One region of the Enterobacter sp. UPMP701 genome, then DNA from elsewhere that is predicted to be linked to it. Evidence: predicted binding sites of a transcription regulator. Region 1 holds the regulator's gene; each other region holds the start of a gene.
The links. Region 1 encodes Fur, which represses iron uptake genes when iron is present. Its sites were predicted from a motif close to ATAATAATGAGAACNACTATCAA; they were not measured.
Positions count from the first base shown of each region.

Region 1 (10,713 bases):
TGCCGCCAGCTCATTGTAGTGTTCCTGCGGGTTCTTACCGGTGACCGCGGTGATTTCCGCCGCCAGCAGGCACATGATGATGCCGTCTTTATCGGTTGACCATGGGGTGCCGTCGAAGCGCAGGAAGGATGCCCCTGCGCTCTCTTCACCGCCGAAGCCGAAGCTGCCGTCGTGCAGACCGTCAACAAACCACTTAAAGCCCACCGGCACTTCCACCAGCTTGCGGCCCAGCGCGTCGACCACACGGTCAATCATGGCGGAAGAGACCAGCGTTTTACCGACAGCCACCTCTTTGCCCCACTGCGGACGGTGCTGGAACAGGTAGTTGATAGCGACAGCCAGATAGTGGTTCGGGTTCATCAGCCCTGCCGGGGTGACGATACCGTGACGGTCGTAGTCCGGGTCGTTGGCAAACGCCAGGTCGAACTTGTCGCGCAGCGCCAGCAGGCCCGCCATCGCGCACTCGGAGGAGCAGTCCATACGGATCGCGCCGTCTTTGTCCAGGTGCATAAAGCGGAAGGTCTGATCGACGTGATCGTTCACGATGGTCAGATCCAGCTTGTAGTGCTCGGCAATGCGTTTCCAGTATTCGATACCGGAACCACCCAGCGGATCCACGCCCAGCTTCAGACCGGCTTTCTGGATAGCCGCCATATCGACGATATCCGCCAGCCCTTCGACGAACGGCTGAACCAGATCCTGCTCTTTCACGTGGCCGGAGGCCATCGCCTCATCAAGAGAAATACGTTTTACGCCCTTCAGGCCGTCGGCCAGCAGCGCGTTTGCACGATCTTCCACTACTTTGGTGACGTTGGTATCTGCCGGACCACCGTTAGGCGGGTTGTACTTGATGCCGCCGTCTTCTGGCGGGTTGTGGGATGGGGTAATAACGATCCCGTCCGCCAGCGCGCCGCCTTTTTTATTGTGCACGAGGATAGCGTTTGAAACCGCAGGCGTTGGAGTAAAACCATTGTTCTCCTGAACAATCACGTCCACTCCGTTCGCCGCCAGCACTTCCAGCACGGAAATAAACGCTGGTTCAGACAGCGCATGGGTATCTTTACCCACGTAGCACGGACCGGTAACGCCGTTTTTAGCGCGCTCTTCCGCAATGGCCTGAGCAATGGCCAGAATGTGCGGTTCGTTAAAGCTGTGGCGCGCCGCGCTACCGCGGTGGCCAGATGTACCAAACTTCACTGCGTGTTCTGCGTTGCCCACGACCGGTTTCAGCACGTAATACTGCGCGGTCAGCTGAGCGACGTTAATCAAATCGCTTTGTTGTGCAGGTTGGCCTGCACGGCTGTGATTTGCCATTACCGGGTCCTTCTGATGCAAGGGTTAAATTGTACCGCAAACCTTTTCAATCAATTCCGCCGGGAACTGCATGGACTGCATGATGTGTTCAATCATGCTGCACTTGCGGCCCGTATTGGTATTGGTGATCACCCAGTACGGAGTGCCAGGGACATGTTTAGGTTTGGTTTGATTGCCATTTTGCAGCAGCGTCTGCTCGTCACCGGCGAAATAGACGCGGGTACGGCCGTGCAGCGACTCGGTCGCTTCAGCAAACGCTTTGTTATCCAGGGAGTAAAGTGTAGACAGCACCAGCATAAAACGGTTAACCGCCTTTTTCTGCTCCGCGTATTCATCGGAGAGCAGCAGCTCGCGCATCGCGCGCACTTTATCTTTAACCGGCGTCACGGCAGGTTTGACTTGTGCAACAACGCTCGGCTGAGACACGACATCTTTGGAAGCTGGGGTGGCAGGCTGTGAAGCGGCGGAAATTTTAAGCATGCGCCGTAAAATGTCGGACGCGCTCTCCCCGATATGCCGAGTCTGGCTGGCAATATACTGATAGAGTTCGTCATCAACTTCGATTGTTTTCATCTTAATCCAGTGCGATATCTTATCTGAATACAAGTCATTGGGATTATAAGGTCAAATCCCAACAGCGGATAGCGTCAAACCAGGTTGGCGGCAAAAGTCAGATTAAACTGGAACCTTGCAGCCGGGCGGCAGAATGGTCAACATGATACCCTAACCTGACATACGTAAAAAAAGAACTTTGCCATGAAATTGAATACCCGAGCGCAAACTGCACAATCGCCGAGCAATAATTCCCCCATCGTGCTGGTTCACGGGCTGTTTGGCAGCCTGGATAATCTGGGCGTGCTGGCCCGCGACCTGGTTTCCGATCACGATATTCTCCAGGTAGATATGCGCAATCACGGGCTTTCAGGCCGCTCGGAGGAGATGACCTACGCAGCCATGGCGCAGGATCTGCGGGACACCCTCGATGCGAATAATATCCAGAAAGCGACGCTTATCGGGCATTCAATGGGCGGCAAAGCGGTGATGGCGCTCACTGCGCTGGCCCCTGAGCGAATTTCCGGGCTGGTGGTCATTGATGTTGCGCCCGTCAATTACGACGTTCGCCGTCACGATGAAATTTTCGCGGCGATCAATGCGGTGACTGAAGCTGGCGTTTCAACGCGTCAGCAGGCCGCGGCCGTTATGCGCGAGCATCTTGATGAAGAAGGCGTGGTGCAGTTTCTGCTGAAATCGTTCGTTGACGGCCAATGGCGTTTTAACGTGCCGGTGCTGTGGGACCAGTACAATAATATCGTGGGCTGGGAAACCGTCCCCGCCTGGCCGCACCCTACCCTCTTTATCCGCGGCGGCAACTCGCCTTACGTCACCGATGCGTACCGCGACGTGCTGCTGGCACAGTTCCCGCAGGCGCGCGCCCACGTGATTGCCGGGGCCGGGCATTGGGTTCACGCCGAAAAACCGGACGCCGTACTGCGCGCCATCCGCCGCTATCTCGCTGATACTGCAAATTGATTAAAAAGAGAGCGACTGGAAGACTGCGGGCTTCCAGTCGTTGGCGTGCCGTTTTTGGTGATGTATGATGGCGCGCTTATCGCCCGGGCATTAGCAGGGCGGCGTGTTTCCCCCGAAGTCTCAGAATCATGGCCAAAGAACAAACGGACCGTACGACACTAGATCTGTTCGCGAATGAGCGTCGACCGGGACGACCGAAAACGAATCCGCTTTCGCGCGATGAACAGCTGCGTATTAATAAACGCAATCAGCTTAAACGCGATAAAAATCGTGGGCTTAAGCGTGTCGAACTGAAGCTCAACGCCGATGCGGTCGATGCGCTTAATGAACTGGCGGAGGCGCGTAATATCAGCCGCAGCGAGCTCATTGAAGAGATGTTGATCGCCCAGCTAGAGACGTTGCGCAACCAGGCATAAGTCTGAAAATCCCCTTTATCGCCCTTTTCATGTAGCACAGAGTGCAGTCCTGCGCGATAGCGGTTTCCGCAGGGTTGCCTGTTCTGCTATTATTGCCCTTATCCGTGGACAATTTGCGCCACCATACCATTAAGTTTCAAGAGGTTATTTTACTCATGGCAATCATCGGCATTTTCTTCGGCAGTGATACCGGCAATACCGAAAATATCGCAAAAACTATTCAGAAACAGCTCGGTAAAGACGTTGCTGATGTGCATGACATCGCCAAGAGCAGCAAAGAAGATCTCGAGGGCTATGACATCCTGCTGCTGGGTATTCCTACCTGGTACTACGGTGAAGCCCAGTGCGACTGGGATGATTTCTTCCCAACGCTGGAAGAGGTGGACTTCAACGGCAAGCTGGTTGCCCTGTTCGGTTGTGGCGATCAGGAAGATTACGCCGAGTACTTCTGTGACGCGCTGGGTACCATCCGCGACATCATTGAGCCACGCGGTGCGGCGATTGTCGGCCACTGGCCAACGGCGAGTTACCACTTTGAAGCCTCTAAAGGTCTGGCAGATGACGACCACTTCGTTGGCCTGGCCATCGATGAAGACCGTCAGCCAGAACTGACTGCAGAGCGTGTTGAAAAATGGGTTAAGCAGGTTAGAGAAGAACTGAACCTGGACGACATCCTTAACGCCTGATTTCCTTGCGGCGCAACTCCGGTTGCGCCCGTTTTCCAGGTAAAACCGATTAAATTAATTGCTACAAACTTTTAACTTTTTCGTCCAGACCTGTACAATGTCTCCCTGGTAAAATGTGGTTTCCATTGAGCAAGTTTGTTGGTGATACCCCATTTTTATAAGCATACTTTGCCTGAGACTTGCAGTTTTCATTTAACCATGGCAGTTCTATAATGAGACGCATTATCCCAGGTGCATTTTCTGTCACTTCCTACAGAAGTGAATCGTTTAGCAACAGGACAGATTCCGCATGACTGACAACAATACCGCATTAAAGAAGGCTGGCCTGAAAGTAACGCTTCCTCGGTTAAAAATCCTTGAAGTGCTTCAGGGTCCAGACAATCACCATGTCAGTGCGGAAGACCTCTATAAACGTCTTATCGACATGGGTGAAGAGATTGGGCTGGCCACCGTTTATCGCGTGCTGAACCAGTTTGATGACGCGGGCATTGTTACCCGTCATAATTTCGAAGGCGGTAAATCTGTTTTCGAACTGACCCAGCAGCAGCACCACGATCACCTGATCTGCCTCGATTGCGGCAAGGTCATTGAATTCAGCGACGATTCTATCGAAGCGCGTCAGCGTGAAATCGCAGCTCGTCATGGCATCCGCCTGACCAACCACAGCCTGTACCTTTACGGTCACTGCGCTGAAGGTGATTGCCGCGAAAATGAACACGCGCACGACGCAAAATAAGTTAGCGTTCATACTCTGAGCCAGCCGAAAGGTTGGCTTTTTTTTGCCTTTTTTGGGCAATAAAAAGCCCGGTGGCGCAGCGCCACCGGGCATGAAATCACTTATTTATTGTTATTGCGTATCTCATTCCAGATCTTATCGCAACGCTTCGCGACTTCCTGATCGTTACCGGTTTTACGCGCCTGGATACAGGCCTGGTAATCCATCACGCGTATATTCTCCTGTGTTGCAAACTGCTCATGCGCTTTCTCTTTCTTCAGCACATTCAGCACGCTCTGACAGGCTTCAATTTTCTCCGGCGATCCTTCCGCACTATTAATACAGGCGCTATACGCCTCCTTCAGACGGGAGTCCTCTTTTGGCGCCTGAGTTTGCGCGCACGCCACCAGCCCTGATGCCAACAGCGCGACGATTACGATTTTTTTCATCATGTGCACTCTCCATACCGGCGGGAGTTACTCCGCCGGTGCGTTCATCAGAAGATAGTGAATGGGGCGATAACCATGAATTTCACGTCACGTTCATCCTGGAAGATGTTGCCGTAACCGCCCGCGTAGCTCGGGATATCGGAGTGGTTGTCATACTGCGTGAAGTGCAGTTTGAACATCGTGCCTTTCGCACGGCCTTCCTGCAGGGTGTAGATAGCATCCAGACTGTAAGAGGACTCTTTCAGGCGATAGTTTGGATCGTAGTACGCATCCGGCGTAGCCATATCGGCAGGTTTTGCGTCCCAGGCGTAAGCGTAAGAAGCACCCACTGCCCAGCCTGGAAGATTCCAGTTTTTCAGGTCATACATTGCGCCGAAGAAGACCGCTTTTTCGCCGTCGGCGTTGAAGTCAGAGCGGTTATCCCACCAGATATCAAGACGGCCGTTGGACGAGGCATAGGTTGGGGTCATACGTTGCAGGAAGTAGCCCTGCTGCCCTTCCGCCTTCACCCACGTTCCTTCCAGGCGTAAATCAACCTGACCAACCTTGTAGCCGAAGGTCAACGCCTGCAGCCACGCGGTGCCGTTATAAATGTCATTTACACTACCATCGCTGACCTTATCGCGCGTACCGTAGAACTGGTAGCTGGTGCTCAGCGGGCTGCCGGCGATATCAAATTTGTAGCTGGCTTTCGCAAAATACTGATCGATATAGCCTTCTGCCTGACCAAATGCGGCCTCCAGTACCAGGTCGTTTTTAAAGTCGTACTTCGCGCCGAGCGAGTGGAGGTAATCGACTTTGGTTTTCTTATCGTTCTGGTAAAACTTGTCCATCTCAATGTGCCACGGCGCTTTGTACTCGTTGGTCCACATATAGGAGAAGCTCAACGCACCCGCATCGCCATAGTCAAAGTTAGCCCCCGCTTCCGCACCCTGATAGGTGCCCGGCATAAAACTCCAGTGCGGTGCTAACAGCGTCTGGCCGGTTGGCTGAATATAGCCCCCACGCGCCCAGACCGGGCCGTATTTAAATTTCGCTGCGGCCTTATAAAGACTGATACCGCTTTTATCCCCGGACCAGTCTTCATCGTAAGCTTTATTGCTGGAGGAGAACGCAATTTCGTTCGGGTGACCGCTATCGCCGTTTTCAGCCATTTCAATTGCGGTAAACGCGGCAATATCCAGACCGAACATATCGGCGGCATAGCCTGACTGGAAATCCAGGTTGGCGTTCCAGGTGGAATGAGAAAGGTTAGTTTTGTATTTATCTTCAGTGACGTCTTTACGGTCACGCTCACGCTGCCAGTAATAAATACCGCCCGTAAGGGTAGAATCTTCGATGAAACCTGCCGCTTTCGCCTCTGGCGCAACCACCAGGCCCGACATTGCTGTCACACCGGCGATAGCCAGCGCCAGCGCACTACGTTTGCCACTGAACGTACGCATAGATTATTCCTCTTTGACGAATTAAAACGCCTTAAACGGCGAAAAACAGAAAAGACCAAATGGTCAGGGGTAGTTATAAATACCCTCGAATTAACTACCGTCTTTAGGTTATTTTTCGCGACGCGAATTATCAATGCTTTTTAGTGGGCAAAAGTCAGGATTATGACGAAGTGCACATAATTGGTAGTGGTTTGTAACATTTAGCGCGAGGCGAGGTTTGACGGGGCAAGCCGTTAATTTCTGGAGGATAAAGCCGTTAAATTTCGCTAATTTCTACTTATTCCTTTCTGGTGAAAATATACAAACTTTTTTTTAGAAAAATAAGTAGCACCGCATTGACCTGAAATATCAGCCAGCCCTATTTTAGCTCCGCTATAACGATATGATCATACAATAAAAAAACGCCGCAATAAGCGGCGTTTGTTTCTCATTGACCAGAGCAGCAATATTATTCGCCGATCTTCGTCCAAGTATCACGCAGGCCTACGGTGCGGTTAAATACCGGTTTTTCAGCGGTGCTGTAACGGCTGTCCAGGCAGAAGTAACCTTCACGCTCGAACTGGAACGCTTTGCCCGCTTCAGCCGCTTTCAGCGATGGCTCCGCATAACCCTGTTTAATTACCAGCGATTCCGGGTTGATGGTTGCCAGGAAGTCTTCCGCTGCGCCCGGGTTAGGCACGCTGAACAGACGATCGTACAGACGAATTTCAACCGGCAGCGCGTGGGAAGCGCTCACCCAGTGGATAACGCCTTTCACCTTGCGGCCATCCGCCGGATCTTTGCTCAGCGTTTCAGCATCATAAGAACAGAAGATGGTGGTGATATTCCCTTCTGCATCTTTCTCTACGCGCTCGGCTTTGATGACGTAGGCATTACGCAGACGCACTTCTTTACCCAGCACCAGACGCTTGTACTGCTTGTTGGCTTCTTCGCGGAAGTCAGCGCGGTCGATCCAGATTTCACCGCTGAACGGCACATCACGGCTTCCCATTTCCGGTTTGTTCGGATGGTTAGGCATGGAGACCAGTTCGCTTTCGCACTGCGGGTAGTTTTCGATAACCAGCTTTACCGGATCGATAACGGCCATTGCGCGCGGGGCGTTTTCGTTGAGGTCTTCACGAATGCAGGATTCCAGAGACGCCATTTCAATGGTGTTGTCCTGCTTGGTCACGCCGATGCGTTTGCAGAACTCACGAATAGAGGCGGCAGTGTAACCACGACGGCGCAGGCCGGAGATGGTTGGCATGCGCGGGTCGTCCCAGCCTTCAACATGCTTGTCGGTCACCAGCAGATTCAGCTTACGCTTGGACATCACGGTGTATTCCAGATTCAGACGAGAGAACTCGTACTGGCGCGGATGCACAGGAATGGTGATGTTATCCAGCACCCAGTCATACAGACGACGGTTGTCCTGGAACTCCAGCGTACACAGCGAGTGCGTAATGCCTTCCAGCGCATCGCTGATGCAGTGGGTGAAGTCGTACATCGGGTAGATGCACCACTTGTTGCCGGTCTGGTGGTGTTCTGCGAATTTGATGCGGTACAGCACCGGATCGCGCATTACGATGAACGGCGATGCCATGTCGATTTTGGCACGCAGGCACGCTTTACCTTCTTCGAAGCCACCGGCACGCATTTTTTCAAACAGCGCCAGGTTCTCTTCCACGCTGCGATCGCGGAACGGGCTGTTTTTGCCAGGCGCAGTCAGCGTACCGCGGTATTCGCGGATCTCATCGGCAGACAGTTCGTCGACATACGCCAGACCTTTGTTGATCAGTTCAACCGCGTAGGCATACAGCTGATCAAAATAGTCAGAGGAGTAGCAGATATCGCCAGACCAGTTAAAGCCCAGCCATTGCACGTCGTTTTTGATGGACTCAACGTATTCGATGTCTTCTTTTACTGGGTTGGTGTCATCGAAACGCAGGTTGCACTGGCCCTGGTAGTCTTGCGCAATACCAAAGTTCAGGCAGATCGATTTCGCGTGACCAATGTGCAGGTAACCGTTCGGCTCCGGCGGGAAACGCGTATGGACTGTGGTGTGCTTACCACTGGCCAGATCTTCATCGATGATCTGACGAATAAAGTTACTCGGGCGGGCTTCTGCCTCACTCATCGTGGATTCCTCAAAGCGTAAACAACGTATAACGGCATATGATCTTATAAGCCGGACGTAGTGACAACCCTTAAAACGTCCCGGAAGAAAATAATGGGGGCAAATGGTGCAAAAAAAAGCGGCGGAGGATATCCCCCGCCGCTAAAGGCATGACTCTACTCAGGAGCGATTACTTGCCTTTAATCTCGTACAGTGGTGTCTGACCCGCAACCACCTGACCTTTCGCCTGGAGTACCAGACCGCTGAAGTCGTCGATGTTGCTGCACACGACCGGGCTAATCATCGAGCGCGCGTTGGCATTCAGGAAGTCCAGATCCATTTCCAGAATCGGCTGGCCTGCCACCACTTCTGCGCCCTCTTCCACCAGACGAGTAAAGCCCTGACCGTTCAGCGCAACGGTATCGATACCCATATGGACAACGATCTCCGCGCCTTTTTCCGTTTCCAGGCAGAACGCGTGGTTGGTGTTGAAGATTTTCACGATAGTACCGGCTGCCGGAGACACAACGGTTTTGTCCGTTGGTTTCACCGCCACGCCGTCACCGACCGCTTTGCTGGCGAACGCTTCGTCAGGCACCTGCTCAAGCGCAACCACGTCACCGGTGACAGGAGAAACCAGCGCAGCGATGGTCACCGCGTTTGGCACCGCCTGCGGTTTTGCAACAGGCGCTTCAGCCACTGGCGCGCCGTCCGTGGAGGCGGCAGCGACCGGTCCACGGGCGACCACTTTTTTCATTTCATCGCCGATAGATTCAGCTTTAGCACCCACGATAACCTGGATGGTTTGTTTGTTCAGTTTCACCACACCAGACGCGCCCAGGCGTTTGCACATTGCATCGCTCACGCGCGCAGAGTCGCCCACGGTGAGACGCAGACGGGTAATACAGGCATCGATCGCTTTCAGGTTGTCGGTACCGCCGACCGCGGCAATGTAGCTGGTCGCCAGCTGGGTTAAACCTTCTTCGGTATTGCTGTTGGCTTCACTGGTCACGACATCGTCTTTCGTATCTTCGCGGCCCGGCGTTTTCAGGTTAAACATACGAATAACCGCGCTGAACAGAACGAAGTAGATAACGAAGAAGACCAGACCCATTACCACCAGCATCCAGACGTTTTTGCTTGCCGCCGGCAGGTTGTACATCAACACGTAGTCGATCGCGCCTGCAGAGAAGGAGAAGCCAGCATGGATGCCCAGCAGGGTCGCCACAAACAGGCTGATACCGGTCAGAACCGCATGCATGAGGTACAGCACCGGCGCCAGGAACATGAACAGGAATTCCAGCGGCTCGGTTACACCGGTCAGGAACGCGGTAATCGCAACGGACAGCAGCATGCCGCCAACCATTGGGCGACGCGCTTTTGGCGCAGCCAGGTACATTGCCAGTGCAGCGCCTGGCAGACCAAACATCATGATTGGGAAGAAGCCAGACATGAACATACCGGCGGTGCCGTCACCCGCGTAGAAGCGGTTGATGTCGCCGTGGAATACGGTGCCCGCAGCATTGGTGAACTCACCAATCTGGAACCAGGCGATGGTGTTCAGCACCTGATGCAGACCGGTTGGGATCAGCAGACGGTTGATAAAACCAAAGATACCTGAGCCCACTGCACCCGCTGAAACAATCCACTCGCCGCCCGCATGGATAGCATGCTGCACCGGTGGCCACACGTAGCCAAAGATGGCTGCGAGGATCAGACAGAAAAAGCCTGTCGCAATCGGCACAAAACGTTTGCCGCCGAAGAAGCTCAGGAAGTCAGGCAGTTTGATACCCGCCCAGCGGTTGTATACGGCGCCACCGACCAGACCGGTAATGATACCTGCCAGTACACCCATGTTGATTTCAGGGTTGATGGTTACCATCGCTTTCGTCAGGATGAAGTAACCGACAGCCCCTGCCAGTGCCGCGGCACCAGCGCTGTCTTTTGACCAGCTTGACGCCACACCGATGGCGAAAATCAGGGCCAGGTTGTCAAAAATTGCGCCGCCTGCCTGGGCAATAAACGGCACGTTAAGAAGATCGGGTTGCCCGAATCGCAGCAGT
Region 1 is NZ_JBSKJN010000002.1:153,241-163,953, forward strand. Features, by position in the region: gene pgm (phosphoglucomutase (alpha-D-glucose-1,6-bisphosphate-dependent)) at 1-1,314, opposite strand, end outside; gene seqA (replication initiation negative regulator SeqA) at 1,339-1,887, opposite strand; gene ybfF (esterase) at 2,071-2,844, shown strand; gene ybfE (LexA regulated protein) at 2,973-3,260, shown strand; gene fldA (flavodoxin FldA) at 3,416-3,946, shown strand; gene fur (ferric iron uptake transcriptional regulator) at 4,236-4,682, shown strand; gene chiQ (ChiQ/YbfN family lipoprotein) at 4,784-5,110, opposite strand; gene chiP (chitoporin ChiP) at 5,158-6,555, opposite strand; gene glnS (glutamine--tRNA ligase) at 7,004-8,671, opposite strand; gene nagE (PTS N-acetyl glucosamine transporter subunit IIABC) at 8,841-10,713, opposite strand, start outside.

Region 2 (10,713 bases), on a different contig from region 1:
ACTGGGGTATCGGTGATTTTGGCGATCTGAAAAAGATGCTGGCATCTGTTGGTGAGCGCGGCGGCGCGTTCATCGGTCTCAACCCGATCCACGCGCTCTATCCGGCGAATCCGGAAAGCGCCAGCCCGTACAGCCCGTCTTCCCGGCGCTGGCTGAACGTGATTTACATCGACGTTAATGCGTTAGACGATTTCAAAAACAGCAAAGAGGCGCAGGCGTGGTGGAAGCTTGAGACCACACAGCAGATGCTGAAGCAGGCCCGTGATGCGGACTGGGTAGATTATGTCTCCGTGACCGCGCTGAAGATGGCGGCTCTGCGTCTGGCGTGGAAAGGCTTTGCGAAACGCGACGACGAGCAAATGGCGGCCTTCCGCCAGTTCGTGATGCAGGAAGGTGAAAGCCTCTACTGGCAGGCGGCATTCGATGCGCTGCACGCGTATCAGGTGAAAGAGGACGAAATGCGCTGGGGCTGGCCGGTCTGGCCGGACGCGTATCAGACCGTGGATACCCCGGAAGTCAAAGCGTTCTGTAAAACGCATGCCGACGAGGTGGACTTCTACCTGTGGCTGCAGTGGCTGGCGTACAGTCAGTTTGCCGCCTGCTGGCAGGTAAGCCAGGGCTATAAGATGCCGATCGGCCTGTATCGCGATCTGGCCGTCGGCGTGGCGGAAGGCGGGGCGGAAACCTGGTGTGACCGTGAACTTTACTGCCTGAAAGCTTCTGTGGGTGCGCCGCCGGACATTCTGGGCCCGCTTGGTCAGAACTGGGGCTTACCGCCGATGGATCCGCACGTGATGGCGGCGCGCGCCTACGAGCCGTTTATCGATCTTTTGCGCGCTAACATGCAGAACTGCGGCGCGTTGCGTATCGACCACGTGATGTCCGTGCTGCGCCTGTGGTGGATCCCGTACGGTGAAACGGCCGATCACGGGGCATACGTGCAGTATCCGGTGGACGATCTGCTCTCGATCCTGGCGCTGGAGAGTAAACGCCACCAGTGCATGGTGATCGGTGAAGATCTCGGTACCGTGCCGGTGGAAATTGTCAGTAAGCTCCGCGACAGCGGCGTCTACTCCTACAAAGTGCTCTATTTTGAAAACGACCATGAGAAAACCTTCCGCGCGCCGAAAGCGTACCCTGAACAGTCAATGGCAGTCGCGACGACGCATGACCTTCCTACGCTTCGTGGCTATTGGGAAAGCGGCGACCTGACGCTCGGTAAAACGCTGGGACTCTATCCTGATGAAGAGGTTCTGCGCGGGCTGTATCAGGATCGCGAGCTGGCGAAGCAGGGGCTGCTGGATGCGCTGCATAAGCATGGCTGTCTGCCGAAGCGTGCCGGACATAAGGCCTCGCTGATGGCGATGACGCCAACGCTCAACCGTGGCCTGCAGCGCTATATTGCCGATAGCAACAGCGCGTTACTCGGCCTGCAGCCGGAAGACTGGATTGATATGGCGGAGCCGGTGAACGTTCCGGGCACCAGCTATCAGTACAAGAACTGGCGCCGCAAGCTGTCCACAACGCTTGAGACGATGTTTGCCGATGATGGGGTGAACAGGTTGATTAAGGATTTGGACAAGCGCAGAAAGGCGGTGGGTAAGAAGCCGTAATTTGCCCCTCACCCTGGCCCTCTCCCCAAAGGGGAGAGGGAACCGATTGAGCAGGAGGTCAGATTGCCATATTCAGCAGCAGACACCCTACCAGGCCGCACACCGAAATAATGGTTTCCAGCGCGGACCAGGACTTGATGGTTTCACCGATGGTCAGGTTGAAGTATTCCTTAAACAGCCAGAAGCCCGGATCGTTCACGTGAGAGAAAATCACGCTGCCGGAGCCTACCGCGATAACCATCAGCTCAGGGCTGACGCCCGTGGTGGCAATCAGCGGCGCAACGATACCGCCCGCAGTAATCGCCGCAACGGTTGCAGAACCCAACGCGATACGCAGAACGGCGGCAATAGACCACGCCATCAGGATTGGAGATATGTTGGTTTCATGCATCATGGAAGCGATGTATTTGTCCACGCCGCTGTCGACCAGAACCTGCTTGAACGCACCGCCACCGCCGATAATCAGCAGCATCATGGCAATGATTTTGATGGACGAGGTCAGCGTGTCGTTGATCTGATCCATGGAGCGGCCACGGTTCAGACCGAAGGTGAACATCGCAATCAATACCGCAATCAGCGTTGCCATCACCGGGTCGCCGAGGAATTCTGCAACGGCCAGGAACGCGTGTCCTTTTGGCAGGATCATCTCCGCCACGGCGCGCATCGCCATCAGGATCACTGGCACCAGTGAGGTCCAGACGCTGACACCAAAGCCTGGCATCTCTTCTTCGGTGAAGGTTTTGGCGCTGTACAGACCTTCCGGGATAGGCTTATCAATGCCTTTCAGGAAACGGGCATACACCGGGCCTGCCAGAATCACGGTCGGGATCGCCAGAATCGTACCGAACAGCAGGGTTTTACCCATATCGGCGTGGAAGATGGTGGCGATAGCGGTTGGACCCGGGTGCGGCGGCAGGAAGCCGTGGGTCACGGACAGCGCGGCAGCCATTGGCACACCCACGAACAGCAGCGGGATGTTGGCCGCGGCGGCGATGGTGAACACCAGCGGCAGCATCAGCACGAAGCCCACTTCATAGAACAGCGCGAAACCGACGGTAAAACCGGTTAACACCACCGCCCACTGAATATTCTTCTTACCAAATTTTTCGATAAGCGTGGTGGCAATACGCTGTGCGCCCCCGCAGTCCGCCAGCATTTTACCGAGCATGGCGCCGAAGCCCATGATCAGCGCCAGGCTGCCGAGCGTGCCGCCGACACCGGCTTTAATGGAACTGATAACTTTAACCAGCGGCATACCCTGCATCAGACCGACTGCAAGTGCCACCAGAACCAGAGCGATAAACCCGTTCATTTTGAAACGGATCATCAAGAGCAGTAATAACACAACACCGATAGCAACGATGACTAATGGCATGATTTACCTGGCCTTTGAATTGTTATGGGTAACGTCATTGTTTCAACGACAATTTCCGATTGTCCCAACTGGGAACAGAGTGGTTAACGGCACTAATACTGATACCTCGGAAACTATTTAGTTTAGTCGGCTGTTATGAGTGTGCTTAGTGCCCACGAGAATGATACGGGTAACATGTTGTGGTTGAGAATCACCCAGGGAGGCAAAATTTAAATTATGAGACGCAGGTCAACATATAGAGGGAGAAGATAAGGGAAGGGAGGCCCGGTAAGCGCAGTGTCACCGGGCAATACAGACGGGGACTGAATTAGTAGTAAGAGTGCTCGCCGCGCTGGTGCTCGGTCAGATCGCGCACGCCTTTCAGTTCCGGGAATTCGTTCAGCAGCTGCTTCTCGATCCCTTCTTTCAGGGTCACGTCGACCATGGAACAGCCGTTACAGCCGCCGCCGAACTGCAGGATCGCCAGGCCGTCTTCGGTGATTTCCATCAGGGAAACGCGACCGCCGTGGCCCGCCAGCTGTGGGTTGATCTGGGATTGCAGCAGATACTCAACGCGCTCCATCAGCGGCGCATCGTCAGAGACTTTACGCATTTTCGCGTTCGGGGCTTTCAGGGTCAGCTGAGAACCCAACTGGTCGGTGACAAAGTCGATCTCCGCATCTTCAAGATACGGCGCGCTCAGTTCATCGACATACGCGGTGAGCTGTTCAAATTTAAGGGCAGTGTCAGTTGCTTCCACAGCGTCCGGAGGACAATAAGAAACACCACATTCTGCATTCGGAGTGCCTGGATTGATCACAAACACGCGGATCTGCGTCCCTTCTTCCTGATTTGCCAGCAGTTTGGCAAAGTGCGCTTGTGCAGAATCGGAAATACGGATCATAGCTTTGGCCTAATAGTTGACTAAATTACCTGGGTATAATCATACGCCCATTGAAGAAGGGCTACAAGGTACGGCACAGACACCATACCTGAACCGACGCGGCGCCGCTTTGCAAAAGCAGTCGGGAAAGTTCAGCAACGGTACTGCCTGTGGTGACGACGTCATCCACGATGGCGATATGGAGGCCGCTGACCGGCAATTCAAGGCGAAAGGCATTTTTAAGGTTTCTTTTGCGAAGCCGGGCGTTGAGCTGATGCTGGATGGCGGTGGCATGCACGCGGGTAAGTGCGCTGGCATCATAGCGACAGCCCAGCCACCGGGCGAGCGGGCGACAGAGCAGGTCGCTCTGGTTATAGCCGCGCCGCCAGTGCCGGCGTCGGTATAAGGGGACATTCACAACCATATCGATTTTCGGCAGAGCGCGGGTGCGTCGCGCCTGTAAAACCGCCAGCAGTAACAGGCGGGCAAGGGGCGGCGCCAGCGAGCTCTGGCCGGAAAACTTCAGGGCGTGAATAAGCCCGCTCAATGGCGGAACATAATCATCCACGGCAACCAGCGCGCGCCACGGTGGGGATTTTTTCAGGCAGCGGCCGCAGGGCAAATCGGGGTGAGTCCCCGGTAAACCGCATTGTGGGCAGCGGGTGATTGGCCTTTCCAGCGAGCGCGTGCAGACGGAACAGACACCCCACGCGCTGAGGGCAAGCGGCATTTTGCATAGCCAGCACAAGCCAGGCACTGTTAGCATGTGCAACCTCCATGTGAAAAAAGAGAACAGTAACTGATGAAGACGCTGTGGTGGCAGACCGTAGGGACAGGAAATTGCCATCTTGTGCTGCTGCACGGATGGGGCCTGAATGCGGAAGTATGGCATTGCATAAGCGAGGAACTTGCCTCGCACTTTACGTTACATCTGGTTGATCTGCCGGGATATGGCCGCAGCCGCGGCTTTGGCGCGATGTCGCTTGATGAGATGGCCAGGCAGGTTGTGGACGCCGCGCCGCAAAATGCCATCTGGCTGGGCTGGAGTCTGGGCGGGCTGGTGGCAAGCCAGATTGCGCTCTCCTGGCCCGAGCGCGTAAGGGCGCTGGTCACCGTGGCGTCGTCGCCATGCTTTAGTGCGCAAGAGGCGTGGCCCGGCATCAAACCTGAGGTTCTGGCGGGCTTTCAGCAGCAGCTGAGCGACGATTTCCAGCGGACCGTCGAGCGATTCCTCGCCTTGCAGACGATGGGGACCGAAACCGCGCGCCAGGATGCCAGAGCGCTGAAACAGGTGGTACTTTCCCTGCCGATGCCGGACGTTGACGTGCTTAACGGAGGGCTTGAGATCCTGAAAACGGTTGACCTGCGTGAGCCGCTGGCCGGGCTGACCCTGCCGCACCTGCGCATCTATGGCTATCTCGACGGGCTGGTACCGCGCAAAGTGGTTCCATTACTGGATTCCCTCTGGCCGGACAGCGAATCACAGGTCATTGCCAAAGCCGCACATGCGCCGTTTATCTCCCACCCGGTTGAATTTTGTTCAGCGCTCATTGCGTTAAGTCAACGTTTAGACTGATTATTTTCTATCCAGCCTGGAAAAAGTAACACACCGCAACCATACTCCAGATGTCGTTGCGGTTGTTCTGCCTACGATAATCAAAACAACAATCCTATGGAGAGTCAGGCTATGAAACTTGTTACAGGTATTGTCACTTCTCTGGTTATTGGGTCACTGTCATTTGGCGTCTTTGCAGCAAAAGAGCTGGAAAAAGATAAAGTTGCCGGGATGAATCTGACGAAAATTGGTGAGATTTCTACGTCTGACACCACCGCGCCGATGGATGCAAGAAAAGAGCTGTCGAAGAAAGCGGATGAGCTGGGCGGGGCATACTACGTTGTCACCAGCGCAGAAAAACAGACCAAAAACGTGCGCGCTACTGCGGACGTCTATAAGTAATACGATAAAGCCGGGCAGCAATGCCCGGCTTTATTAGCGCAGAGCCCACCATTCCCTGAGGCAGGCCTTTCCTTCCGGGCAACTTTTACAACTGCCGGAGAGGCAACCCTCCGCTTCCTCCTGAATCCGCACGGCTTTACCCATCGCTTCCAGGCGTTCCAGCATGGCATCGATCATCGGCTGCGGCGTATGCAGGCTGAGGCTGAGCTGTTTTGCCTCCATCCGCCCCTGAAGCGCCAGCAAGTCACGAACCTGAATCAACGATGCCATCTGTTTCCCTCTTAGTGACAGTCGCCAGCCGGGCTGTTGCAGCAGGTGGTCGGGGTTTTACGCGTCGCCAGCAGGTTGATATCAACGCGGCTCCGCGCCCGGCGCAGCAGTCCAATCACAATCACATTAAACAGGACGACCGCCAGGATGCTGACCAGGCTGTAGCGCGGGTGCTGGCTGAAGTTAACGGTCTGATAAAACAGCGTCGCCAGCGAGTAAGCGATATTCAGCCCCCACAGAATGGAGAAGCCCATCCAGCCGCGGCTGGATTCACGGGCAATTGCCCCCATCACCGAGATGCACGGAATATACAGCAGCACGAAGATGAGGTAGCTGTAGGCGGCAGAGGCGCTGCCAAATTTCTCGCCCATCACGCCCATGGCCCCGGTCGCCATTTCGCCGTCGCCTTTGCTGGCCTCAATCGGGTTAGCCAGCACGCTCAGGCTGAAGGTGTCTTTCAGGCTCTGCCAGGTTTCCTCTACGGCACCCAGCAGTTCGTCACCGAGGTGAAACTCCGCCGGGTTAAATTCCTGCTCCTGAATGTTCTCTGCGGTGTAAAGCGTGTTCAGCGTCCCGACGACCACCTCTTTTGCCATCGCACCGGTGAACAGGCCCACGGTCGCCTGCCAGTTATCCTCCTGTACGCCAATCGGTTTGAAGACCGGCGTGATGACGCGACTGACGGAGGCGAGGGCGGAGTCATTGATGTTGTCTGCCGCCTGACCGCTGAGGGTGAAGCTGTTCAGCGCGCTCAGGAAGATACTGACGATGACAATCACCTTACCGGCGCGCAGCACAAAGCCTTTCAGGCGCTGCCAGGTCTGGATCGCCAGGCTTTTCAGATGCGGAACGTGATAGACCGGCAGCTCCATCACGAACGGTGACGCTTCACCGCGCATGATGGTGTGCTTGAGCATCAGGCCGGTCAGGATCGCCATCACGATGCCCAGCACGTACAGCGAGAAGACCGCCAGTGCGCCCTGCTGGCCAAAGAAGGCAGCTGCAAAGACGGCAAAGATTGCCAGACGGGCACCGCAGGACATAAACGGCGCCATCATGATGGTCATCAGACGTTCACGCGGTGCATCCAGGGTGCGTGCGCCCATTACCGACGGCACGTTACAGCCGAAGCCGACGATCAGCGGGACGAAGGATTTACCCGGCAGGCCCAGCGCCTGCATCAGACGGTCCATCACGAAGGCGGCGCGCGCCATGTAGCCGGAGTCTTCCAGGAACGAGAGGAACAGATACATCATGCCGATCTGCGGCACCAGCGGCAGGACGGTGTTGATACCGCCGCCAATCCCCTGTGCAAGGAAGATGGTCAGCCATTCCGGGAAGTGCAGGGTGTAACCCACCCACTGAATACCGTGTACGAAGACCGCGACGGAACCGGCGTCAAAAATGGGCTGCAGCGCGCCGCCGATGTTAATCGCGAGCAGGAACATCACGTACATCACCAGCAGGAAGATCGGCAAACCGAGGAAGCGGTTAAGTACAATCTTATCCACCGCCGCCGTAAAGCGGCTGGGTTCTGCGGTAAGCGCGTTACTGACCACGTCGCAAATCGAGGCGATGGCCTGGTAGCGCGCATCGGCGATGTGCAGGGCGGGGTCGTCCAGTTCATCGCTCAGGCGTGCGAGCGCGACGTCAAGTTTATCTGCTGCGTCACCTGCATAGGCGCGGCTGTAGATATCCCCTTCCAGCATCTGCAGGCCGAGCCACAGACGCTGTTTTGCTGGCATGCTGCTGTCCATTTCCTGCGCCAGCAGATCGGCTTCGCGCAGCAGGGGCTGGGCGTAGTGCACCAGCTCAACGTCGCGGTTTCCCGCGTGACGGTCAATCGCCAGCTTCAGGGCGTCGATACCGCGAGCGCGCGTTGAGACCAGCGGAACCACCGGACAGCCCAGGCGCGCGGAGAGCGCATCGACGTCGATGCGCAGCTTTTGTTTCTCCGCAATGTCGAGCATGTTGAGCGCCACGATACAGGGGATCCCCAGCTCCAGCAGCTGCAGCGTCAGGTATAAGTTTCGCTCAAGATTGGAGGCGTCAACCACGTTAATCAGCAGATCCGCGTCGCCACCCAGTATGTAGTGACAGGCGATCTGCTCATCGAGCGAGGTCTGTGACGAAATGGTGGTTAAGGAGTAGGTGCCGGGAAGGTCAACCAGGGTGACCTGATTGTCCGTTGTCGTGAACTGGCCTTCTTTACGTTCAACCGTCACGCCCGCCCAGTTGCCGACGCGCTGGCGAGCGCCGGTTAACTGATTAAATAACGTTGTCTTGCCGGAATTAGGATTGCCAATTAAGCCAATAGTTAACTTTTTCATTTTTTTAGACTCACTGAAACCGCTGGCTTGTTATCGGGATAAGGCTTCGACTTCTATTAATGCGAGGTCTTTTTTACGCAGAACCAGATTGACGCGTCGGGTTTCGATATGAACAGGATCGCCTAACGGCGCCACGCGCACGACCTGGAATGACGAGCCCGGCAGCATGCCCAGCGACAGCAGCTTTTGCCGATAGGCCGGGCTAATTTCACGGGTAAAACCGGTAATTTTCCATGCACTGTCTGGAGTGAATTGCATAATGCCTGATTCCACGAAAGGTTAAATAATCTACACTGCGATGATAATGAGAATAGTTTTTATCAGCAATAATAAAAATGTGACCGGATGTTGTTAATCGTATTAATTTGCGGTCAGATTGACCTTGCTCAATATTTACGGAAATACCCGGGAAGGAATAAAAAGCGTATTTGTTAATGGAGTGATAAATAGCGGTTTAAATATGGATATGCAATCGGTTTCATATTTTACGATATAATTTTTCCCCTCACCCCGACCCTCTCCCCTTTGGGGAGAGGGTTAGGGTGAGGGGCATTTACAGCATTAGCGTTTCTTACCCATCGCCGCTGCCAGCGCGTCCATCATCGCGCTGTTGCCTGCTGGCTGTGCGTCACGTCCGCGTGGCTTCGCGGCTTTCGCTGCCGGACGTTGCTGTTCACGGCCTCCGCCATTACCGCCACGGCGCGCGTTGGTGTCGCCCGGCTGCTCGTCCAGACGCATGGTCAGAGCAATACGCTTGCGCTGCAGATCCACTTCCAGCACTTTCACCTTCACGATGTCGCCCGCTTTGACCACGGTGTGCGGGTCTTCAACGAACTTGTCGGCAAGGGATGAGATATGCACCAGACCGTCCTGGTGCACGCCGATATCGACAAACGCGCCAAAGTTGGTGACGTTGGTCACTGCACCTTCCAGCACCATTCCCGGCAGGAGATCGTTCATGGTCTCAATGCCGTCAGCAAAGGTCGCGGTTTTAAACTCTGGACGCGGATCGCGGCCCGGTTTTTCCAGCTCTTTGATGATATCGGTGACGGTTGGCACGCCAAATTTGTCGTCGGTGAAATCCACCGCTTTCAGGTTGCGCAGCGCGCTGCTGTCGCCCATCAGATCTTTCAGCGCCTGCTGGGTGGCGGCCAAAATGCGCTCTACAACCGGGTACGCTTCCGGGTGAACGGTGGAAGCATCCAGCGGGTTATCGCCGTGGTTAATGCGCAGGAAGCCCGCACACTGCTCAAACGCTTTTGGCCCCAGGCGGCTCACTTTAAGCAGCTGCTGACGGTTCTGGAACTGTCCGTTCTCATCACGCCAGGCCACGATATTCTGCGCCATCATGCGGGTTAAGCCCGCCACGCGGGTCAGCAGAGGAACGGAAGCGGTGTTCAGGTCCACGCCGACGGCGTTTACGCAGTCTTCCACGACCGCGTCCAACTTGCGCGCCAGCTGAGTCTGGCTCACGTCGTGCTGATACTGGCCCACGCCGATGGATTTCGGATCGATCTTCACCAGCTCCGCCAGCGGATCCTGCAGGCGGCGAGCGATGGAGACCGCACCGCGCAGGGAAACGTCCAGGTCCGGGAACTCCTGCGCCGCCAGTTCAGAGGCGGAGTAGACCGATGCGCCCGCTTCACTGACGATCACTTTCTGTGCCGTCACTTTCGGGAACTGCTTCTGCACGTCGAGGTAGAAACGCTCGGTTTCACGTGAGGCCGTACCGTTGCCGATGGCAACCAGCTCCACGTTGTACTTCTCGCATAGCGCCGCTACCACGACGGCCGCTTTCGCTGCCTGCCCGGTATGCGGGTAAATGGTGTCAGTGGCGACCAGCTTACCGGTGCCGTCAACGACAGCGACCTTCACGCCGGTACGCAGGCCCGGATCGAGACCCATGGTTGCGCGCAGGCCCGCAGGGGCGGCCATCAGCAGATCGTGCAGGTTACGGGCGAAGACGTTAATTGCTTCATCTTCGGCGCGCTCGCGCACGGTGCCCATCAGCTCGGTTTCAAGGTGCATCAGCACCTTGATGCGCCAGGTCCAGCTCACCACGCCTTTGCGCCAGCTGTCCGCCGGAGCGTTGTTCAGGCGCAGGCCGAGATGGTCAATAATGATCTGCTCGCAGTGGCTCTCTTTCGGCGGCTCGTCAAACTGCGGGTCGGCGTTCAGGGAGAGCTGCAGCACGCCTTCGTTGCGGCCGCGGAACATCGCCAGCGCGCGGTGTGAAGGCGTGGTTGAAATCGGTTCGTGGTGATCGAAGTAGTCGCGGAACTTCGCGCCTTCTTCCTCTTTACCCG
Region 2 is NZ_JBSKJN010000010.1:79,256-89,968, reverse strand. Features, by position in the region: gene malQ (4-alpha-glucanotransferase) at 1-1,613, shown strand, start outside; gene gntT (gluconate transporter) at 1,672-2,988, opposite strand; gene nfuA (Fe-S biogenesis protein NfuA) at 3,296-3,871, opposite strand; gene gntX (DNA utilization protein GntX) at 3,933-4,616, opposite strand; gene bioH (pimeloyl-ACP methyl ester esterase BioH) at 4,653-5,426, shown strand; gene ACWKXT_RS18955 (YdgH/BhsA/McbA-like domain containing protein) at 5,538-5,807, shown strand; gene feoC ([Fe-S]-dependent transcriptional repressor FeoC) at 5,841-6,077, opposite strand; gene feoB (Fe(2+) transporter permease subunit FeoB) at 6,089-8,407, opposite strand; gene feoA (ferrous iron transporter A) at 8,438-8,665, opposite strand; gene ACWKXT_RS18935 (Tex family protein) at 8,969-10,713, opposite strand, start outside.
Region 2: a site for Fur is predicted at 8,706-8,728, ahead of feoA (ferrous iron transporter A). Genes of this name have one in related genera too.

Region 3 (10,713 bases), on a different contig from region 1:
CGTTGATGCGATACGTTGGCATCAGCAGATACTGCAGCGGCCCGTTGCGGTCTTTAAATACCACATAGCCCGCGTCAGGCTTCACCTGCGCGCAGGGTGCCGGGTTACGGTGTTGCAGCTGGTTAGGCACACACTGGTCGAGAACGATATGACGCAACGCATTCGGATTACCCGCTTTCATCCAGTACACGCCCCCTGCGGCAAGGGCGATAACGATCAGAATCAGTAAGATAATTTTTTTCACAACGCGTTCCCTGTTTTCAATAGAGGCAAAAGAGTAACGCAAAATGATGACCAAATAAAAAACCCGGTGGATTTCTCACACCGGGTCGCCGTGTCGTTTGCTAACCTTTAGCGCTGGCTAATCTGGTCGAAGGTGCCGCCATTAGAGAAGTGCTCTTTCTGCGCTTTCGTCCAGCCGCCGAACACATCATCAATGGTGAAGAGCTTCAGTTTCGGGAATTCACTATCGTATTTCTTCGCGACAGCCGCATCACGTGGACGATAGAAGTTCTTCGCCGCGATTTCCTGGCCTTCCGGAGAGTAGAGGTACTTCAGGTAGGCTTCCGCCACCGTTTTGGTCCCTTTCTTATCAACGACCTTATCGACCACGGAAACGGTCGGCTCGGCGAGGATGGATTCGCTCGGAGTCACGATCTCAAACTTGTCTTTACCCAGTTCGTTGGTCGCCAGCAGGGCTTCGTTTTCCCAGGCAATCAGCACATCGCCAATTCCGCGCTCGACGAAGGTGTTGGTTGCGCCACGCGCGCCGGAGTCCAGCACTTCAACGTTTTTGTACAGGGATTTGACGAACTCCTGTGCTTTCGCCTGATCACCGTTGTTGTGGTGCAGCGCGTAGCCCCAGGCCGCCAGGTAGTTCCAGCGTGCGCCGCCGGAGCTTTTCGGGTTCGGGGTAATCACCGAGACGCCAGGTTTGATCAGGTCGTTCCAGTCCTTAATCTGTTTCGGGTTGCCTTTACGCACCAGGAAAACGATGGTCGAGGTGTATGGCGCAGAGTTGTCCGGCAGGCGTTTGATCCAGTTTTTGTCGATACGGCCACGCTCGGCGATAGCGTCGACATCGTAGGCCAGTGCCAGGGTGACCACATCGGCTTCAATACCGTTGATGACGGACGTCGCCTGCTTACCGGAGCCACCGTGCGACTGGCGAACCACCACATTGTCGCCAGTTTCCTGCTTCCAGTGGGCCGCAAACGCTTTGTTGTACTGCTCGTACAGCTCACGCGTCGGGTCGTATGACACGTTCAGTAACTGGATGTCCTTTGCCAGAACGCTGGTCGATGCCAGCAATAATGTTAACCCCACGCCCCATTTATTCATCGCCCAGCTCTCTTATGTAGTGTTTTGATGAATGCAGCGTGCCAGAAAGGGAACTAATGATTAAAGAATAAAAAAAGATTGGCTATAACGTGGAGGAATAAAAGCCCTCTTCAGAATGAAGAGGGCTCAAAGGATCAGTACAGTTTTTTCGCGCAGTCCAGCCAGTCACCTTTGAACGGACGCTTCATGTTTTCAATCGCGTCGATGATGTCATGGTGAACCAGCTGTTCGTTCTGAATACCGACGCAACGGCCGCCGTGACCCTGCAGCAGCAGTTCGATCGCGTACGCGCCCATGCGGGACGCCAGAATGCGGTCGTACGGGCCAGGGGAACCGCCACGCTGGATGTGACCCAGTACGGTTGCGCGGGTTTCGCGTTTGGTTTCGGTTTCGATGTACTTCGCCAGCTCGTCAACGTCACAGATGTGCTCGGTGATCGCCACGATTGCGTGTTTCTTACCCTTCGCGATACCGGCTTTGATTTCAGCAACCAGATCTTCACGGCTGAATTCCACTTCAGGAACCACCACGAACTCACAGCCACCGGCGATAGCCGCCGCCAGGGTCAGGTCACCGCAGTAACGGCCCATCACCTCAACGATAGAAATACGCTGGTGAGAAGAAGAGGTGTCACGCAGGCGGTCAATAGCTTCCACAACGGTGCCCAGCGCGGTGAAGTAACCGATGGTGTAGTCAGTGCCTTTGATATCGTTGTCGATGGTGCCCGGCAGGCCGATGCACGGGAAGCCCATTTCAGTCAGACGTTTTGCACCCATGTACGAGCCGTCACCGCCGATGACCACCAGCGCGTCCAGGCCACGTTTTTTCATGTTCTCAATAGCCACTTCACGGATGTGTTCATCACGGAATTCCGGGAAGCGCGCAGACCCAAGGAAGGTACCGCCACGGTTGATCATGTCAGACACGCTGTAACGGTCGAGCTGAACCATACGGTCTTCATACAGACCCAGGTAACCATCATAGATACCAAAAACTTCCAGACCTTCCGTCAGCGCTGCACGGACAACCCCACGAATTGCCGCGTTCATGCCCGGCGCATCACCGCCGCTTGTCAACACACCGATTTTCTTAATCATGACTACCTCTGAACTTAGGAATGCAAAATTGAAATCTGTTGCCGGAAGAAACTTATCGACCAACGAATACTGCAAATAGTATATCAATCCCTTCTGGCTGAATTGATTCAGGTCAGACCAAATGGCGGTAATTTATACACAAAATGCTGGCCTGGCTCACTTTTTTACAACGAATTACGAAAGCCCAACATGTCCGGGCACAACCGAGCAGGGATCCTGGTGAATGATGACGTCTGAACCAGGAAAACGCTGCAAAATCGCCTGCTCGACCTGCTCTGCAATAACGTGAGCCTGTACCAGTGGCAGGTTGTCTTCCATTTCAATATGAATCTGAATAAAGCGGGTCGGCCCTGACTGCCGCGTTCGAAGATCGTGTGCACCGCTGACGCCGGGCCAGGAGGTCACGATGGAAAAAATTTCATTACGTTCTGAGTCCGGAAGAGCGCGATCGAGCAGTGACTGCACCGCGTCATACCCCATCCGTAAGGCGCTATATAAAATATAGATACCGATCCCTAACGCAAACAACGCATCGGCCCGATGCCAGCCATACCAGGCCAGACCGAGCGCAATAAGAATAGCCCCATTCATCATAACATCAGATTGATAATGAAGCATATCCGCCCGTACGGCCTGACTTTGCGTTTTGCGAACGACCCAGCGCTGGAACGTTACCAGAACAAGTGTGCTTATAAGTGCAATGACCGTGACGACCACGCCAACGCCGGGATTGTTCATCGGCGAAGGCGAAATAAGGTGCTGAATACCGGTCAAAAACAGGAACAGCGCGGAGCCAGAAATGAACATACTTTGCGCCAGCGCGGCCAGCGACTCCGCTTTGCCGTGGCCAAACGTATGTTCTTCATCCGCCGGTTGCAGCGAATAGCGCACCACCAGAAGATTGGTCAGCGAGGCGGCGATATCCACCAGTGAATCCACCAGCGCCGCCAGAATACTGACCGAGCCGGTATACCACCAGGCAAAGATTTTAATCAGCAGCAGGCCAGAGGCCATGACGGTCGCCGCAATGGCGGCCCGGCTTACCAGCCTTCCATAGGATTGATTCATAAACGCTCCTGTCATGTCATGCCGCTAGTATAACGGAAGCATGGGGAGGCAAAGGATGAATAAACGGTTAACAAATCAGAATGCGGGGCAAAAAAAGCCCCCACATCATGTGGGGGAAGACAGGGATGGTGTCTATGGCAAGGAAAACAGGGTTTACTGGTTACTACGGGTACTGCTATTGCTACTGAAAAACGTCGTCTCTGAGCTTCGCTGCATCCGTGCAACCTCACGCAGCTGGTCCATACGCTGCTGATGTCTGGCATTCAAAACCGCTTGCTGCTCGGGCGTTAGCAGGTGGAACATCTGGTTGCGGACCTTCGCCATCTCTACCTGGCGGGCAACCTGTTCCTGTGCCATTTTTTCGGCCTGAGCGCGTACAGCGCTTTCGTCAAAATTTTCTGCGGTGACAAGGCGATGCATTGTCTCCATTTCGCTAACATTAACAGGGGGCTGGTCGTGGCGTGCCCTCTGCATCAGATCTCGCATCTGTTGACGCTGATGTTCGGTTAAACTTATGCCGTCAAACATATGGCTTTGGCTGCTGTGCTGCGTTGCGCCCTCTTGCGAGGAACCGTTATCGCCGATGATAGCTACAGCAGCCTGGCTAAACGCACTGAACGCCAGCGTTGAGGCCATGACGGCAGCGGTAACTTTGCGCATCACTTGCTCCCAAAATCTTTCGTGTCGCGATTCAACGAGAGACAGTCTACGATTCAGGCTGCAAACATGCGTCAGGGGGTGTAAAACAACGTAAAGTCATGGATTAGATAGCCTTGATGTCGTAATTTCTGCCTCGGAGGTATTTAAACAATGAATAAAATCCTGTTAGTTGATGATGACCGAGAGCTCACATCCCTTTTAAAGGAGTTGCTCGACATGGAAGGTTTCAACGTCCTGGTTGCCCATGATGGCGAGCAAGCGCTGAGTCTCCTTGACGACAGCATCGATCTACTTTTGCTCGACGTAATGATGCCGAAGAAAAACGGTATTGATACGCTGAAAGAGCTTCGCCAGACACACCAGACCCCCGTTATCATGCTGACCGCCCGCGGCAGCGAGCTTGACCGCGTTCTCGGCCTTGAGCTGGGTGCGGATGATTATTTGCCTAAGCCGTTCAACGATCGTGAACTGGTGGCCCGTATTCGCGCGATCCTGCGTCGTTCCCACTGGAGCGAGCAGCAGCAAAATACTGACAACAGCTCACCTACGCTTGAAGTGGACTCCCTGAGCCTGAACCCGGGCCGCCAGGAAGCGAGCTTCGACGGTGAAACGCTGGAACTGACCGGCACCGAGTTCACCCTGCTGTATCTGCTGGCGCAGCATCTCGGCCAGGTCGTATCGCGTGAACATTTAAGCCAGGAAGTGCTGGGCAAACGCCTCACCCCGTTTGACCGCGCTATCGATATGCACATCTCTAACCTGCGCCGTAAGCTGCCGGAGCGTAAAGACGGTCACCCATGGTTTAAAACCTTGCGTGGCCGCGGTTATCTGATGGTTTCCGCTTCATGATAGGCAGCTTAACCGCCCGCATCTTCGCCATCTTCTGGCTAACGCTGGCACTGGTTTTAATGCTCGTTTTGATGTTGCCAAAACTCGACTCACGCCAGATGACGGAGCTGCTCGACAGCGAGCAACGTCAGGGCGTGATGATCGAGCAGCACGTGGAAGCCGAGCTGGCAAACGATCCGCCGAACGATTTAATGTGGTGGCGCAGATTATTTCGCGCTATCGACAAGTGGGCGCCGCCCGGACAACGCCTGCTGCTGGTGACCAGCGAAGGCCGCGTCATTGGGGCCGATCGCAATGAAATGCAGATCATCCGCAACTTTATTGGTCAGGCGGATAACGCCGATCACCCACAGAAGAAGAAATATGGTCGGGTAGAGATGGTCGGTCCTTTCTCGGTGCGAGATGGGGAAGACAATTACCAGCTCTATCTGATTCGCCCTGCGAGCAGTTCCCAGTCCGACTTCATCAACCTGCTGTTTGACCGTCCGCTTCTGCTGCTGATCGTCACGATGCTGGTCAGTTCCCCGCTGCTGTTATGGCTGGCGTGGAGCCTGGCAAAACCGGCGCGTAAGCTGAAAAATGCCGCAGATGAAGTGGCGCAGGGCAACCTGCGACAACACCCGGAACTGGAAGCCGGGCCGCAGGAGTTCCTTGCCGCCGGGACCAGTTTTAACCAGATGGTGAGCGCGCTGGATCGCATGATGACCGCGCAGCAGCGCCTGCTTTCGGATATCTCGCACGAGCTGCGCACCCCACTCACGCGCTTACAGCTGGGTACCGCCCTGCTGCGTCGCCGCAGCGGTGAGAGCAAAGAGCTGGAGCGTATTGAAACGGAAGCGCATCGCCTGGACAGCATGATTAACGACCTGCTGGTGATGTCGCGCAATCAGCAGAAAAATGCGCTGGTGAGCGAAACGGTGAAAGCCAATCACCTGTGGCACGAGGTGCTGGACAACGCGGCGTTCGAAGCGGAACAGATGGGAAAATCCTTTACCGTCAACTTCCCGCCGGGCCCGTGGCCGCTCTACGGTAACCCCAACACACTGGAAAGCGCGCTGGAGAATATCGTGCGTAACGCCCTGCGCTATTCGCACACGAAGATTGAAGTGGCGTTTTCGGTGGATAAAGACGGGATTACGGTCATTGTCGATGACGACGGTCCTGGCGTCAGCCCGGAAGACCGCGAGCAGATTTTCCGTCCGTTCTACCGTACCGATGAGGCTCGTGACCGTGAATCTGGTGGTACGGGGCTGGGTCTGGCAATTGTTGAAACCGCCATGCAGCAGCACCGCGGCTGGGTGAAAGCCGACGACAGCCCGCTGGGCGGGTTGCGGTTAACGCTGTGGCTACCGCTGTATAAGCGTTCGTAATCCCCTCACCCCGGCCCTCTCCCCAAAGGGGCGAGGGTGAAAAGACCGCACCGAGCCGTCCCCTCTCCCCTATGGGGAGAGGGTTAGGGTGAGGGGGCAGTTATTTCCCCCACAATCGCCGAGAATTATCCTCGATCTTGCCGCTTACGCGCCGCTTCTGCATCGTTCTTGTCCAACTGGTAGACAACCCCGCCGCCGACAGCAAGCGATGATACTGTTCATCGTCAAAAGGCATATGCCAGGCAATTGCGCAGGCCTCGTACACCGACACCTCACTCAGGCGCGACGCGAGCTCAAGCGGTGCATCCGCTGACACCTGCCCTGCCAGCACCACGCGGTACAGCCAGCCGGTTTTACCCGCTTTTTGCAGCTGGGCCGAGATATCCTGAATTCCGAAGTGGTAGTTAAGCTTAAAGCACGGCGAGCGCGGCTGCGTCACCTGAATCAGGGCGTCGCCCCAGCGGTAGATATCACCTATAAACACGTTCTTTTCGGTGAGCCCTTCGGTGGAGAGATTCTCGCCAAACGCGGGGGCGACGAAGAGATCCGCCTGCTCGGGGAATTCGGCTTTCCAGTACTGGTAGTGCTCGCGAGGATAGTGGCACAGCGCGCGCTCCGGCCCGCCGTGGATTTTCTTTTCGGCCTGCTCGTCACCCGCCAGCCCGAGGTCGGTTAACGTCAGCTCCCCGTCGACCTGAATTTTGGCGATGGCGCTCGGGCGGCTGCCGTCGTATTCCCTTACCTTGCCTGTAAATACATTCACCGGATAATGCATCTCTACTCCTTCAGATACAAAAAAAGCGAGTCATCAGACTCGCTTCTCACAGGCGTCAATGCAACCTTATTTTTTAGCGGCGAAACGCGCTGCTGCTTCGTCCCAGTTCACCACATCCCAGAAGGCTTTGATGTAGTCAGGGCGACGGTTCTGGAACTTCAGGTAGTAAGCGTGTTCCCACACGTCCAGACCCAGGATTGGGAAGCCGGATGCGCCAGAGATAGCTTCACCCATCAGCGGGGAGTCCTGGTTAGCGGTAGAAACCACCGCCAGTTTGTCGCCTTTCAGAACCAGCCACGCCCAGCCAGAGCCGAAACGGGTTGCAGCGGCTTTCTCGAATTCCGCTTTGAAGTTGTCAACGGAACCGAAATCGCGCTCGATAGCCGCTTTCAGGTCGCCCTGCAGGGTGGTACCGGTTTTCAGGCCTTTCCAGAACAGGCTGTGGTTAGCGTGACCGCCAGCGTTGTTACGCAGCACGGTTTTCTTGTCTGCCGGCAGCTGGTCCAGCTTGGTGATCAGCTCTTCCACAGGCAGATTAGCGAACTCTGGCAGGCTTTCCAGCGCAGCATTCGCGTTGTTCACGTAGGTCTGGTGGTGTTTAGTGTGATGGATTTCCATCGTCTGCTTGTCGAAATGCGGTTCCAGTGCGTCGTAGGCATACGGCAGGGATGGCAGTGTATAACTCATAATCCTCTCCATTATTGTCGGGCGGCACAGCTGTTAATGCCGCGTAAGCAGTTGGTTCATTATAGTTAATTAAATGATATTGAAAATGATTATCAATGCCGTAGTTTTTATAAGGTTATTCGGTTTTTGAGAAATAAAGGAATTGTGAGTCTGCTCACGCGCTTAACGTGCTGATTGCCATTCAAAACAAAAGTGCGGCAATCGTCTGAAGGTTCCTGAACCGCCTAATTTTTACACTCATCAAGTCGGGGGGAAGCCTCCGGCTATAAAAACGATGAGGACGTAAAAATGAATCATGCGATTACGATGGGTATCTTCTGGCATTTAATAGGCGCAGCCAGTGCAGCCTGTTTCTATGCCCCGTTCAAAAAGGTGAAAGGCTGGTCGTGGGAAACCATGTGGTCCGTTGGCGGTACCGTGTCCTGGCTGATTTTGCCGTGGACAATCAGCGCCATGCTGCTACCCGATTTCTGGGGCTACTTCTCCTCCTTCAACGCCTCCACCCTGCTGCCGGTATTCCTGTTCGGCGCGATGTGGGGCATCGGTAATATCAACTACGGCCTCACCATGCGCTACCTCGGCATGTCGATGGGCATCGGCATCGCGATTGGCATTACGCTGATCGTCGGCACGCTGATGACGCCCATCCTCAACGGCAACTTCGACGTACTGATCAACACCCAGGGCGGGCGAATGACGCTGCTGGGCGTGCTGGTGGCAGTAATCGGCGTGGGGATCGTCACCCGCGCAGGCCAGCTAAAAGAACGCAAGATGGGCATCAGGGCCGAAGAGTTCAATCTGAAGAAAGGGCTGCTGCTGGCGGTGATGTGCGGCGTCTTCTCGGCGGGCATGTCGTTCGCCATGAACGCCGCCAAACCGATGCACGACGCCGCTGCGGCGCTGGGCGTCGATCCGCTGTACGTTGCCCTGCCAAGCTACGTGGTGATCATGGGCGGTGGCGCGCTGATAAACCTCGGTTTCTGCTTCATTCGTCTGGCAAAAGTAAAGAAGCTGTCGGTAAAAGCCGATTTCTCGCTGGCAAAACCGCTGATCGTCACCAACGTCCTGCTCTCCGCGCTCGGCGGCCTGATGTGGTATCTGCAATTCTTCTTCTACGCCTGGGGTCACGCCAGCATTCCGCCGCAGTATGACTATATGAGCTGGATGCTGCACATGAGTTTCTACGTGCTGTGCGGTGGGCTGGTTGGGCTGGTGCTGAAGGAGTGGAACAACGCCGGGCGTCGTCCGATTGGCGTGCTGAGCCTGGGCTGCGTGGTGATTATCATTGCGGCCAATATCGTCGGCCTCGGCATGGCGAATTGATTACGCTGCTTTTCGACTGCGATGACGCCACTGAACCGGCGTCATCCCCACCTCGCGGTTAAACACCACCGAAAAGTAGTTACTGTCCTCAAAGCCGCAGCGCATCGCCACTTCACTCACCATCAGCTCCGTATGCTGTAACAGATACTGGGCGTGGCAGATGCGCAGCTGACGCAGATAATGGTTGACCGTCATCCCCGTCTGGGTGCGGAATTGCTGGCGCAGCGCGCGCTCGCTGCACTGCTCCTGCTCGCAGAATTTTTCCAGCACGAAACTCTTGTTCAGGCTACCCGCAAGCCGGGTGATGAGCTTATCCAGCAGCGCTTCCTGCGTGGTGGCGGAGGGATTATCCGTGGCGTAACGATGACGTTTGAGGGTCATCACCAGCTGGGCGAAAAGCAGCTCCGACATCTGGTTTGCCACCGGATCGCTCTTCTGGCTCTCCTGCTCCAGCTGGGAAATGGTCTGGCGCACCTGAGCCATACCGTTGCTGCTTAAGCGCCAGTGCGGTTCGCCTCTGGTATCAGGAAAGCCCGGGATGTTGCCCGCCCAGTCGACATTCAGTTTGAGCCTGTCAGGGCAGTAGATGACGTTCTGCAACACCAGATCGTTAACCGAGGCGTAAGAGTGCTTGTCTTCAGCGCGAATGTAAAACAGGTCTCCACGCGTGATGCGGTAGGGTCGGTCGTTGAGGACGTGCAGGCCGTTGCCACGCCACACCAGCACCAGCTCGCAGAACTCATGGGTGTGCTCGGCAAAGACATTTTGCGGATAACGGTCGGCCACCGCAACGGCCTGACTTGCGGAGGCAAAAAAATCATCTTTGCGAAGAATGAGTTGAGCAGCCACACCACAACCTCTACGGCGAATAACCGGACATTATTAGCGTTTTTGCGGCCTGAAAACGGTGACTACTCTCGCGTTACTGAAGCAACGCGTCCTTACCCTGACGAATATCGCGCGGCGACCAGCTAAACTCACGGCGAAAAAGCGTCGAAAAGTGGTTACTGTCGCCGAATCCGCAGCGATAGGCGATATCGGTGACGCTTTCGTCGGTATGACGTAAAAGGTGACGCGCTTTGATCAGGCGCAGACGGTTGAGGTAGCGCTGCGGCGTCAGCCCGGTATGCTGCTTGAGCTGACGATGCAGCGTGCGCAGCGAGAGCGAAAAGTCATCTGCCAGCGTTTCCCAGCAGACATCTTCGGCAAAATGATCTTCCAGCCCTTCCACCAGGCTGCTGCGCCGCAGCAGTACCAGCAGTTGCATAAACAGCAGCTCGCGGGTGGCGATGGCGTGCGTCTCCTGCCCGTCCTCGCTCTGCTCCATCTGGCTCACCAGCTGCCGCACCTGCTGCAACGTGGACTGATTCACCCGCCAGTGCGACGGGTAGTGGCCGTCCTTCTCCTGCGGCAACAGCTGATTCAGCCCGGAAAGAAACTGGAACCCATCCGGAGAACGATAGAGCACATTGGTCAGGCACAGGTTGTCGGTATGTTCATACAGATGCCTGTCGTGGTCGCGCACGAAGCACACCGTACCGCC
Region 3 is NZ_JBSKJN010000012.1:62,088-72,800, reverse strand. Features, by position in the region: gene ACWKXT_RS20260 (CDP-diacylglycerol diphosphatase) at 1-244, opposite strand, end outside; gene ACWKXT_RS20255 (sulfate ABC transporter substrate-binding protein) at 352-1,341, opposite strand; gene pfkA (6-phosphofructokinase) at 1,476-2,438, opposite strand; gene fieF (CDF family cation-efflux transporter FieF) at 2,613-3,506, opposite strand; gene cpxP (cell-envelope stress modulator CpxP) at 3,660-4,166, opposite strand; gene cpxR (envelope stress response regulator transcription factor CpxR) at 4,317-5,015, shown strand; gene cpxA (envelope stress sensor histidine kinase CpxA) at 5,012-6,385, shown strand; gene yiiM (6-hydroxyaminopurine reductase) at 6,486-7,160, opposite strand; gene sodA (superoxide dismutase [Mn]) at 7,227-7,847, opposite strand; gene rhaT (L-rhamnose/proton symporter RhaT) at 8,136-9,170, shown strand; gene rhaR (HTH-type transcriptional activator RhaR) at 9,171-10,019, opposite strand; gene rhaS (HTH-type transcriptional activator RhaS) at 10,093-10,713, opposite strand, start outside.
Region 3: a site for Fur is predicted at 7,921-7,943, ahead of sodA (superoxide dismutase [Mn]). Genes of this name have one in related genera too.